DNA from 3 places in the Pontibacter liquoris genome. Region 3 is predicted to be linked to each of the others. Evidence: riboswitches for the same ligand, from Rfam matches in the RefSeq annotation. Region 3 holds a riboswitch; each other region holds the start of a gene.
What was found. Region 3 has a riboswitch for S-adenosylmethionine ahead of LWL52_RS12635 (O-acetylhomoserine aminocarboxypropyltransferase/cysteine synthase family protein). Riboswitches for the same ligand answer to the same signal wherever they lie in the genome.
Positions count from the first base shown of each region.

Region 1: linked by a shared signal. The riboswitch ahead of LWL52_RS04990 (ATP-grasp domain-containing protein) and the one ahead of LWL52_RS12635 (O-acetylhomoserine aminocarboxypropyltransferase/cysteine synthase family protein) in region 3 are both predicted to bind S-adenosylmethionine.
Region 2: linked by a shared signal. The riboswitch ahead of metH (methionine synthase) and the one ahead of LWL52_RS12635 (O-acetylhomoserine aminocarboxypropyltransferase/cysteine synthase family protein) in region 3 are both predicted to bind S-adenosylmethionine.

Region 1 covers NZ_JALEBG010000001.1:1,212,620-1,216,676, forward strand. Annotated here, with positions in the region: gene LWL52_RS04985 (LLM class flavin-dependent oxidoreductase) at 170-1,207, opposite strand; gene LWL52_RS04990 (ATP-grasp domain-containing protein) at 1,210-2,193, opposite strand; SAM riboswitch class I at 2,542-2,644, opposite strand; gene LWL52_RS04995 (amidohydrolase family protein) at 2,923-4,057, opposite strand, start outside.
Region 2 covers NZ_JALEBG010000002.1:734,124-738,180, reverse strand. Annotated here, with positions in the region: gene metH (methionine synthase) at 1-2,790, opposite strand, end outside; SAM riboswitch class I at 2,865-2,971, opposite strand; gene rpmA (50S ribosomal protein L27) at 3,235-3,504, opposite strand; gene rplU (50S ribosomal protein L21) at 3,579-3,887, opposite strand.
Region 3 covers NZ_JALEBG010000001.1:3,048,964-3,053,020, forward strand. Annotated here, with positions in the region: gene metX (homoserine O-acetyltransferase MetX) at 1-837, opposite strand, end outside; gene LWL52_RS12635 (O-acetylhomoserine aminocarboxypropyltransferase/cysteine synthase family protein) at 846-2,174, opposite strand; SAM riboswitch class I at 2,451-2,557, opposite strand; gene LWL52_RS12640 (phosphoribosylaminoimidazolesuccinocarboxamide synthase) at 3,021-3,956, shown strand; gene LWL52_RS12645 (STAS domain-containing protein) at 4,024-4,057, shown strand, end outside.

The DNA of each region.
Region 1 (4,057 bases), 1.8 Mb from region 3:
AATGTACACGTTATTGCTGTTCCATTGCCACTTAAGTATAGGCATATGCGGACGCTTGCTTCATTTACGTTTTAGGAGCACATCTACTTCAGGCAAAAAAAGAACCCTGCGGCTTCAAGGCTGCAGGGCTCAAGGTCAGTTTAGTTTAGGTTTATTGTTTGTTAGGTTCTTATGCTGTTTGTTTTTGTGGAGAGAAAGCCCTGATCACGGAGTCGGAGAAGCGCTCCATCTCCTCGAGTTGCGGACTGCACTGCAGCAGGAAGAAATCCACCCCCACTGCCTCGAAGGCGGCGATGCGGTCCTGGATCTGGGCAGGCGTGCCGGTCAGGCCGCTGCGCAGGCCGCGGTTGGATACCGAGTAATCCTGCAGCGACACCTGCTGCTCGAGCTGCGTGCCGGCCAGCCACTGCTGGTAGTTGCCATAGCCGGCAGCCGAGGCCTGCACGTTGGTAATGCGGTCGAGTTCTTTTTTCACTTCCGCCTCCGTGTTGCGCACAATGCTGTAGGCCGCTACCCCGAATTTCATCGGCGGCAGGCCCAGTATCTCGCGGCGGCGGCGCATGTCGGCAATGCGCTCCCCGATCTTTTCAGGCGAATCGCCGTGCATCACGTAGCCGTCGCATTGCGTGCTGATCATGGTTTTAGCAGTTTCCGACTCGCCTCCGGCATAAATAAATGGCTTTTTGGCAGGCTTGGGCTGCAGCACGTTATCTTCCACCTTGTAGTAGTTGCCGCTGTAAGTCACGTGGTCGCGTTCCCACACGCTGGTCACCACGTCCAGCCACTCTTTGGTGCGGGCGTAGCGGTCGTCGTGCTGCTCAAACTGGATGCCATACTTGGTCGCCTCATCGCGCCACCAGCTCGATACCACATTCAGCGACAGGCGGCCATTGCTGATCAGGTCGATGTTGGCGGCCTGCTTAGCCAGCTGCGCCGGGTTGTGGAACGTAGGGCGCACGGCCACCATGATCTCCAGCTGCTGGGTCACAGCGGCCAGCGCCGCTGCCGTAGACCAGGCATCGAGGGCCGGTGCTTCCTGCCCTTTGATATCATTTAAGTATAACTCTGCGATCAACGACAGGTGGTAGCCCCAGCTCTCGCTTTTTTGCGCCAGTTTTTTAACGTAATCCCAGGAGGTGTCCATTCCTTCGTCCGGAATGTTGCGGAGCCATCCTCCGAAAACGGGTAACCAATAGCCGAATTCCATGCTTATACCTCCTGTAGTTTAAGTTGCGCTTTCTTCTCCAGGAAATCTACCAGGCGGGCGTGTGGGTTAAAGCCGATCACGTTCACGGCATCGGCCACAAAATTAGACAGCGCGTTGATGTCGTAGTAGTAGATCCTACCATCGCGGTCGTCCACCATGTACTCAATGCCACCCACGTCGATGCCGGCTTCCTGCACAATGCGTTCGATGTTGTCGATTACTTCCTGCGGCGGGGTATAGGCTTCCACGCGCATGCCATTCTTAGGCGCATCCAGGGCGCAGGCATTGCGGCTCAGTTCCTTGCCGTTGGTGGTCTGGCAAATGTCGGCCGGGCAGAGGTTGAAGCTCTCGCCGGAAGTATACACGTTGATGCCGTAGAGGTATTTGCCGCCCAAGGTTTCGATGCGGGTGATATGGCCGCCGCGGGCTACCACATACTCCTGCACCAGCGCCGTGTGGTCGATGCCCAGCTTCACCTCGGCGGCAGCCACAGCTTGCGCGAGTTCCTCCACAGAATCATAGCGCACAATGCCGGCGCCGCTGCCCCCAATATTGGCTTTCACCACCACCGGGAAGCGCAGCCCTTCGGAGGCTTTCACCGCCTGCGAGGCATGGTTGATGATGCGCGCTTTTGGGTAAGGCAAGCCCAGTTTTTCGAGCAGCGTGATCTGCAGCGCTTTGGAGGTTTCGTACTGAAAGGCCTTGTAGCCGTTCACCACCGGCACACCGGTCGTTTCGAGGTAGGCCAGCAGGCTCAGCGTATAAAAGATACTGTTCTCGTTGTTGCGCAGGTAAGCCGAAGGGCTAGTGCGGTTAAAGAACAGGCTGTAAGGTACTTCCTTTTCGGCCGGATCATAGGTATGGGCGGCGGCATTCAGGCGTTCGTAGCCAATGCCACGGGCGTCCAGTTCATTTAACAAGGGGCGGAACCAGTCCGGGTGCTCGTGAAAAATGGCAATGGGTTTATCGGTGGTGTACGTTGACATAAGTTCTGGTTTTTGAAGTTAGAAGTATAAAGCAGCGGATTATGCACCGCTACAGGCTTTGTTAAATTAAAGAAAGAAGTATGGAATAAAGGGTCAGAAAGCCCCGGAAACGGCCTGAACAGGTACAAACAGGCCATGCCTTTCCCGCAAAGCTGCACACAGATAGGCTGGCAAGTGGGCGCGCCACAATGCATCAGCCTACCGCCAAAGCAGCAGGACTAGCGACAACAACAGCAACCGTAGGCCGGCGCTACAGAAGTATAAACAGAGGTGTTTTCGGAGAAAATCCGGTTAAAAAGGCCCGCCAGTACGGCAGCAAAAGCGATAATAGTAGTTTGCATTATTAGTAATTTATATGCCCTAAATAATTTAGGCAGGATGTAGCACCTGGTTATGCAACTGGTTGCTAGAAGTTCACAGAGCCTGTTCTCTCCCTTCTTCTTTATAAATCAAATACTTGTGAGGGTAATTGACTTGATGAATGCAAAATTCGGAGCTGCGATTTACATTTCCAAATTTTTACCTAAAAATAATGTTGGTACACCATTTAAGTTTTGACAAAGGATAATTTGACAAAGGACAAAAGAACATTGAACAGGGAGAATGATAAAGCAAGTTTAGCAGTTGAATGTTGAAGTATAGCAGGCGGTAAGGCCGGCCTCTGTCCATTTAAAGTTCTTTTCCTGTTACTCTTTTGTCCTTTGTCAAATTATCCTTTGTCCTAAACGCCTACTTTTTCAGCCACTCCAATAATTGCTTCAGCTCGGCAGCAGTATAAACCTTTCCTCCGAAGATCACCGCTTCAATGGCTTCGGTATTGCGGATGTCTTCCAATGGGTTCTTGCTGAGCAGTACCAGGTCGGCTACTTTACCGGTAGCGATGGTGCCATACTGATCGGCTTTACCCATCACGGTAGCGCCGTTCAGGGTAGCTGTTCGTAGGGTCTGGGCGGGTGTCAGGCCGGCTTCCTGCAGCGTTCTAAGCTCCTGGTGCAGCGACTGGCCCGGGTATACATACGAGTTAAAGGCACCGGCATCGGAGCCGGCCAGTATCGTAACGCCTGCGGCCTGCATTTGCGGTACCATGCCGGTAAACTTGTCTTCCAGGTCATGTATAAACGCTCTTGCTTCCGGCGTCTGGCGCTTGGCGCTGTTTTCTCTGCCAGCGTAGGTTTTAATGATACCGTCCTTGATATAGTGCAGGTATTCGTCGTGGCTGTGGTCGGCTTGCGACAGGTTGTTGAGCACGCGGCCAATGTATAAGGTAGGCGTAACGGCGGTATGATGCGCGGCCATCTTCTGGTAGATCTGCGCCGCCGTGGCCGGATCATAGGTGTCGTAGAGCCAGTGGAGGGCCGTGTAAAAACCAACCGGCTTGCCTGTTTTTTCGCCAGCCCGGATCACGTTGGTGATGCTGTCTTCTTTGGTAGAGGCAGCTTTAAAAGTATAGTATAAATGTTCGGTGATATCCAGTCCATTGTCAATCGCATCGCCCAATTTTACGCTAAAGGGCATGTGACCGGCCGTGAGCATGCCCCGGGCCTGGGCCTCTTTGACAATGGCCAGAAACACATCCCCCGAAATAGTGCTGTCATAGATCTTTACAAAATCGACACCCAGCTTTTGCAAGGAATCCAGGGCCACAGGCACCTGTGCTACAGTGGCTACTTCAATAGAGCCGGCCCAGGTGGGCTTGGGGCCATCCAGCTTGGGGCCTGCCGAAATAATGCGCGGACCAACCAGCTTATTGGCTGCAATCGCTTCGCGCCACGCCTGAACGGCCGGGTACAGGTCGCCGCCCGCGTCGCGTACCGTGGTGATACCGTTGATGATGTAAAGCGGGAGCAGGTCTTTGTTGGCTTCC
Region 2 (4,057 bases), on a different contig from region 3:
GGTTCCGGTAAAGCTGGGCTTCACCGGCTGCGCAGCGGCCCAATCCACGTTATACTTGTTGGCGCGGGCTTCGGCTATACTTGCAAAAGCGCGGTCTTTGGTGCGGCTCAGGTGGTCTTCGCGCAGTTTCTGGTACTCTGCTTTTATCTCGGCAATGTAAGCGTCGCGGTTCTCGCTCAGCAGGCTGCTCACCACGGTTACGCTCCGCGAGGCATCGTGCACGTGCACTACCGGCCCGCTATACTGCGGTGCGATCTTCACGGCCGTATGTACCCTGGAGGTAGTCGCCCCGCCGATCAACAGCGGAATGGTCATGCCGCGGCGCTCCATTTCCTGCGCCACATACACCATCTCATCCAGCGACGGCGTGATCAGCCCGCTCAACCCAATAATATCTACTTTTTGCGCCTGTGCCTCCGACAGGATCTTATCAAGCGCGACCATCACGCCCAGATCGATCACTTCGTAGTTGTTACAGGCCAGCACCACACCCACAATGTTCTTGCCGATATCGTGCACGTCGCCTTTCACGGTGGCCATCAGGATGGTGCCTGCGGTGGATTTGGACGTATCGGAAGCGAGCTTCTCTTTTTCCATAAACGGCAGCAGGTACGCCACCGACTTCTTCATTACGCGGGCGCTTTTAACTACCTGCGGTAAAAACATCTTGCCGGCGCCAAACAAGTCACCCACTACGGTCATGCCGGCCATCAGCGGCCCTTCGATCACATCGAGCGTTTTAACGGCCTGCTGGCGGGCTTCTTCGGTATCTTCGTCAATATAATCCACAATGCCTTTTACCAGCGCATGTTTCAGGCGTTCGGTTACCGGTGCTTCGCGCCAGCTGTTGTCAGCCTGCACCGCTTCCTTGCCTTTGCCTTTGATGGTTTCGGCATACGTTACCAGCTTTTCGGTGGCATCGGGGTGGCGGTTAAAGATGACGTCTTCGATCAGATCGCGCAGCTCGGTGGGTATTTCGCTGTACACGCCCAGCATGCCGGCGTTCACAATGCCCATGTCCATACCTGCCTGCACGGCATAGTATAAAAACACGGTGTGCATGGCCTCGCGCACCACATCGTTGCCACGGAAAGAGAACGACAAATTACTTACACCCCCACTTACCAGCGCATGCGGCAGGTTGGCTTTGATCCATTTCACGGCCTCCAGGTACTCTACGGCATAGTTGTTATGTTCTTCGATGCCGGTGGCAATGGCCAGAATGTTCGGATCAAAAATGATGTCCTGTGGCGGGAAGCCGATCTCTTCGGTGAGTATCTTGTAAGCGCGCCCGCAGATCTCTATTCTACGTTCAAGCGTATCGGCCTGGCCCTGCTCATCAAACGCCATTACCACAGCGGCAGCACCGTACTGGCGCACCTTGCGGGCAATGTGTTTAAAGTTCTCTTCGCCCTCTTTTAAGCTGATGGAGTTCACGATCGATTTGCCCTGCACGCATTTCAACCCGGCCTCGATCACACTCCATTTCGAGGAGTCGATCATGATGGGCAGTTTGGCAATGTCGGGCTCGGAGGCGATCAGGTTAAGAAAGTTCGGCATGGCCTGCTCTGAGTCGAGCATGCCTTCGTCCATGTTCACGTCGATGATCTGGGCGCCGCCTTCCACCTGCTGGCGCGCTACCGACAAGGCTTCCTCAAACTGGCCGTTTACGATCAGGCGGGCGAATTTTTTGGAACCGGTTACATTGGTGCGTTCGCCTACATTTACAAAAAGACTTTCGGGCGTGATGGTGAGGGGCTCTAACCCACTGAAGCGCGAGTAGGGCGGAATAGCTGGGGGGGTATGCGGTTTATACTTCTGCACTAAGTCGGCAATTACTTTGGTGTGAACGGGCGTAGTGCCACAACAACCACCCAGGATATTTACCAGGCCTTCCTGAAGATATTCCTCCACAATGCGGCCCATCTCCTCTGCCGATTCATCGTAGCCGCCAAAAGCGTTTGGCAAGCCGGCATTCGGGTAGGCACTGATGTAAGTACCCGTGATACGGGAGAGCTCCTGAATATGCGTTTTGAGCTGCCGCGCGCCCAGGGCGCAGTTAAAGCCAATGCTAAGGATAGGCGCATGCGAAACCGAGTTCCAGAACGCTTCTACTGTCTGGCCCGACAAAGTGCGGCCACTGGCATCCGTAATGGTGCCGGATATCATGACCGGCAACTCCTTGCCGCCGTCCTGCACATATTGCGCAATGGCAAGCAGGGCCGCTTTACAGTTAAGGGTATCAAAAACGGTTTCGACCAACAGCAGGTCCGAGCCACCATCCACCAGGCCGCGCACCTGCTCATAGTATGCTGTTACTAGCTGGTCGAAGGTAACGGCGCGGTAGCCCGGGTTGTTCACGTCTGGCGACAGGGAAGCCGTACGGTTAGTAGGCCCGATGGCGCCGGCTACAAAGCGGGGCTTGCCCGGCACCTGTTTCTCCACCTCATCTGCTGCCTGCCGTGCTATCCGGGCTGATTCATAGTTGAGCTCATACACCAGGTGTTCCAGGTGATAATCGGCCATGGCAATGCTGGTGCCGCTAAACGTATTGGTTTCGATGATATCGGCGCCCGCCTGCAGGTACTCGGTGTGAATACCTTTGATGATATCAGGCCGTGTGATGGAGAGCAGGTCGTTGTTGCCTTTCAGGTCGGAGGGATGCTCTTTGAAGCGCTCGCCCCTGAAATCAGCTTCCGTAAGCTGGTGCCGCTGAATCATGGTGCCCATTGCGCCGTCAAGCACTAACACGCGCTCGCGAAGCAATGTATGGATGGGATGGTTTTTCATGGTGAATGTCTTTCTTCTCGTAAGTCTGCTGCTACTATACTTATCAAGAAGGACACCCCAAGGGAGGATGGACTTTCTTATCTTCTCCAAAGCTATCGCTCCGGAAGGGAATTAGCACCAAGCTGGTACAAGGTTGCTAAGACATCATCGGGCCCTGTCCCTCAGTCTTTCTTGATAAGAAGTTGCAAGTTAAAGGTATATCCGCAGAATTTAAAATTTTGTTGCGGCCAAATTCCCGCGGCGGGCAGCAAAGGGCCTTAAAACAGAAAGAGACACTTGTGGTGTCTCTTTCCATCAGAATTTTTTCACTTTAGAAGTAAATAAAATTCCTGCTTATATGTACGTGGCAGCCAGGCCTTTGTTGTGCGGGGCCGGCGTTTAGCATAAAAAAAGGGAAGCCCTGCGGCTTCCCTTTCCTACAGCGCCCGAAGGCGGCTTCAATGCTTAGGCTTCTGCCTCAACGCGTGGCTTTACAGATACGTAAGAACGGTTCTTCTTACCTTTTCTGAATTCTACTACGCCATCAACCAATGCAAACAGGGTGTGGTCTTTGCCAATCCCTACGTTTGTGCTTGGGTGGTGGGCAGTGCCTCTTTGTCTTACGATGATGTTGCCGGCGATAATGTCCTGGCCACCGTAAATCTTAACACCAAGTCGTTTAGAATGCGACTCGCGGCCGTTATTAGAACTACCAGCTCCTTTTTTGTGTGCCATGTTGTTTTACTATTTAGTTCAGGGTTGCGGGGCGACTCCTGAAAAGATTTTACAAATGAATTTCTTCTTACTGCTTATCCAATGCTCTCGATCAGGACCTTGGTGAATTGCTGGCGGTGGCCATTCTTCTTACGGTATCCTTTTCTTCTCTTCTTTTTGAAAACGATCACTTTATCGCCTTTCACGTCGCCAAGGATTTTACCAACCACTTTAACACCGCTAACGAAAGGAGCACCTAATGTGATGGTACCGTTATCATCAGTAAGAAGAACATTGGCGAACTCAACGGCGTCACCCTCATTGCCGGAAAGCTTGTTAGCGTAGATGAACATGCCGTTCTCTACTTTGGTCTGTCGACCTGCGATTTCTACAATTGCGTACATCAGCTTCAATGTAATGATTAAAAATTTAGTCTGCAAAAGTACGGCACTTAATTTACATATGCAACGCCCTGCTGCAGAAATTGTTCTGCCTGCCTGCAGCACCTTTCCACAAACCTGTGGATAACGATGTTGAAATCCTGCGGGCAAAATAAACGACCTGTTAAAAACCC
Region 3 (4,057 bases):
CTTTAGATGCGCCAGCGCTTTCACCACGCCGCCCCTGTTGCGGCCCACGTGGTGCGAGTCCATGGCTTTGGACAGCAACCAGTACGTATAGGCATTAAACCGCTTGGCAAGCTTTTCGCCCTGGTATACCTGGTAAGTTGCCGCCCGGAAATTGTCTGTAATGCTGTTGCCGGGCTCCTGCTGGTTTTCGTGGTAAGTGTTGTAGTGGCGGTACGAAAGCATGGCAATAGCACGTGCCGTTTTCAGGCCTTCTTTGCCGGCATCCTCGCTGTTGCCGTGCCAGCTTGGGTCCTGGCGAATGGCCATGCGCTGGCTTTCGTTAAACGCGATACCCCAGGGCGAGTGGCGGGCATTAGAGGCCACATGCACCAGCCGTTCAAACACATCAGGTTGCTGAATGGCCCACTCCAGTGCCTGCTGCCCTCCCAACGAACCGCCGATCAACGTATGAATTTGCTTTAAACCCAACTCGCCGCGCAGCAGCTCGAAGGCAGCCACTACATCGCGGTTAGTGAAAACCGGAAACGCATGAAAGTAGGGCTTCAGCGTAGCAGGGTTGATGGACAGCGGCCCGGTAGAGCCATAGCATCCGCCCAGGGTATTGGCACAGATAACAAACCACTGCGCCGGGTCATACAACTTGCCCGGGCCAAACAGACCGGCCCACCAGTCTGTAAAGTCGGAGCTGCCGGTCAGGGCATGGCACACCCATACTACGTTGTCGCGGCGGGCATTTAGCTGGCCGTAGGTAGTATAGGCCAGCTGCAAGCCGGGCAGGGTAGCGCCCGACTCCAGCGTGAAGGCCTGTTGGGAATGAAAAACGTGTTGCTCTGGCATTTCTTTCGTTACTGGAGGAGTGCCTCCGGTTGTGCTTCGCGTACTTTGGCGAACGCCTGTTCAAAATCTGCTTTGATATCATCGATATGCTCGATACCTGCCGACACGCGCAGCAGGGTTTGCTCTACGCCGGCATTTAGCTGCTCGGCATCGCTTAACTGCTGGTGGGTGGTAGAGGCCGGGTGGATGATCAGCGTTTTGGCATCGCCTACGTTAGCCAGGTGACTTACCAGTTGCAGGCTGTTCACAAAAGTTTCGGCCTGCTGCTTGTCGCCTTTTAGCTTAAAGGAGAACACCCCGCCAAAGCCCCGCTTCAGGTACTTTTTAGCCAGTTCGTGGTAAGGGCTGCTCACCAGTCCCGGGTAGTTCACCGCTTCTACCTGTTCGTGCTGCTCCAGCCACTGGGCCAGCGCCAGGGCGTTCTGCACGGTTCTGTCCAGGCGCAGCGACAGGGTTTCGAGGCCCTGCAGCAGCAGGAAAGAGTTGAACGGGCTCAGGGCAGGACCAAAATCACGCAGCCCTTCTACCCGCACCCGGATGGCAAAGGCAATGTTGCCGAAGGGACCTTTCTCCCCGAATACTTCCCAGAAGTTGAGCCCGTGATAGCCCTCGCTCGGCTCCGAGAACTGCGGAAATTTGCCGTTGCCCCAGTTAAAGTTACCGCCATCCACAATTACGCCGCCAATGCTGGTACCGTGGCCGCCGATCCACTTGGTGGCTGCCTCCACTACCACGTTGGCCCCGTGCTCCAACGGGCGGAACAGGTAACCGCCAGCGCCAAAGGTATTATCCACCACAAACGGGATGTCATACTTGCGGGCCAGTGCGGCCAGTGCATCAAAATCCGGGATGTTGAAGCGAGGGTTGCCAATGGTCTCCACGTAAAGGGCTTTGGTCTTCTCATCGATCAGTTGCTCGTAGCTTTCCACGGCATCGTCCTTGGCAAACCGGGCCTCAATACCCAGACGCTTGAACGATACCTTGAACTGGTTGAATGAGCCGCCGTACAGGTTACCCGTGGACACGAAATTATCCCCGGCCTCCAGGATATTGGTAAGCGCCAGAAACTGCGCTGCCATGCCCGATGCCACGGCAACGGCTGCCACGCCGCCCTCCAGCGCCGCCACCCGCTTCTCAAACACATCGGTGGTCGGGTTCATGATGCGGGTATAAATGTTGCCAAATTCTTTCAGGGCAAACAGGTTGGCCCCGTGCTCGGCGTTTTTAAAAGCATAGGAGGTTGTCTGGTAGATAGGCACAGCGCGCGACTGTGTGGTGGGATCTATTTCCTGGCCAGCGTGTAGCTGAAGAGTTTCGAAATGCAGAGATTGAGACATGGCTATAGTATATAAAGTAGGAGAAGAAATAAGTTAAAGTATAAAACCGCAGAGATGCGAATACAGAGTAGCCCCTGGCCGCAGACATGAATCTGCCGCGAAAGCGGTGCAGGCTAAAACGATGCTAGATTAACAACAACAGCAACACATAGCCTCCAGGGGCATGCGCATGACTTTAGCGAGAGCAAAAGCGGGAGTTTGCGGCAGTGCGGCTGCCGGCAAATTAAAAATACGTCTGTGCTGTGTTGGCTTGATTCCCTTTTTCATGACAGTATCAATTTATATTCTTCCGAACCTTTCGGAATCAGGAATTAGCACCTTTACTCGGTAGTTAGGTTGCTAGCGCTTCATAGAGCCTGTCTCTCCACGCTTCTTTATAAATCAATATCCGCGAAGGGTATTGACTAGATGTTGCAATATTAAACCGCGCTAAAAGTATTTGCAAGCTTTTTCTGCTCTTTTTTCAAAAATGCCTTTGCAGCGCCGGTTAAGCAATCATACGGCGGGCTCCTGTTTTCGTTACAGGCGCCCCTGCCAGCTCCTGCGCAGCTAAGTAGCGCTGTGGCCATACCCGGCTACAGGCAGCGGCTGCAGCAGCATAACTACAGGCGATTCCGGCTAGTAGTGTCTGCAAAACCCGCCGCAGGCCTGAAGCTGCATCATACTTCTGATAGTATAACATCTCCCTATATTAATACTAAACTTTGCCCCTGCTGCCAAGTATACTTCCGGTATAGTTTAGCAACTATATTCGCAGGCCCCGGCATCGTACGTGAAAGCAGCCAATTAAATTTTTCACCCTCTAAAATATAATTACCTTTGCTTGCTGACAACCTATCACACGTAATGGAGGCCATAAAAGAAACCAACTTCTCCTTCGCCGGCCAGACCGGTTTTTACAAAGGCAAAGTTCGCGATGTATACTATTTCGGAGACAAGCTGGCCATGATCGCCACCGACCGTATCTCCGCTTTTGACGTGGTGCTGCCACGCGCTATTCCTTACAAAGGGCAGGTGCTCAACCAGATTGCCAGTCTCAACCTCAAAGCGACAGCTGACATTGTTCCCAACTGGGTTCTGTCTACCCCGGATCCGAATGCGACCATCGGGTATCGTTGCGAGCCTTTTAAAGTAGAAATGGTGATCCGGGGATACCTGGCAGGCCATGCGTGGCGCGAGTACCAGGCCGGCAAACGCCTCTTGTGCGGGGTAGCCCTGCCCGAGGGATTGCGCGAGAATGACCAGTTGCCTGAGCCCATCATCACCCCCACCACCAAAGCAGACGAAGGCCACGACGAAGACATTTCAAGAAAAGAAATTATTGCCTCAGGCCTTGTATCTGAAGAAGATTATCTTAATTTAGAGCGCTATACCAGAGCGCTTTATGCCCGTGGTACCGCACTGGCCGCAGAACGTGGCCTGCTTTTGGTAGATACCAAGTATGAGTTTGGCAAGTATAACGGCCAGATTTACCTGATCGACGAGATCCACACGCCGGATTCGTCCCGTTACTTTTACAGCCAGGGGTATGCGGAACGGCAGGCACAAGGAGAACCGCAGCGGCAGCTTTCAAAAGAATTTGTGCGCCAGTGGCTCATCGGAAACGGCTTTCAGGGGCAACACGGCCAGGCAGTTCCGGAGATGACAGACGAAGTGGTACGCGGCATTTCGGACCGCTATATTGAGCTGTTTGAGGTTTTTACCGGCCAGCCTTTTGTAAAGGAGGGTTATGAAAACGTGCTTTCTCGAATAGAGCAGCACATTATTGAAAACATTTTTTAGCACTAAAAGTTACCATAATTAAAGTAGATTTTGGTACATTTGCTTTTAAATCCTTATTGGTAGATCTATGAAATACACGATTGATAAGAAAGAAAACTATA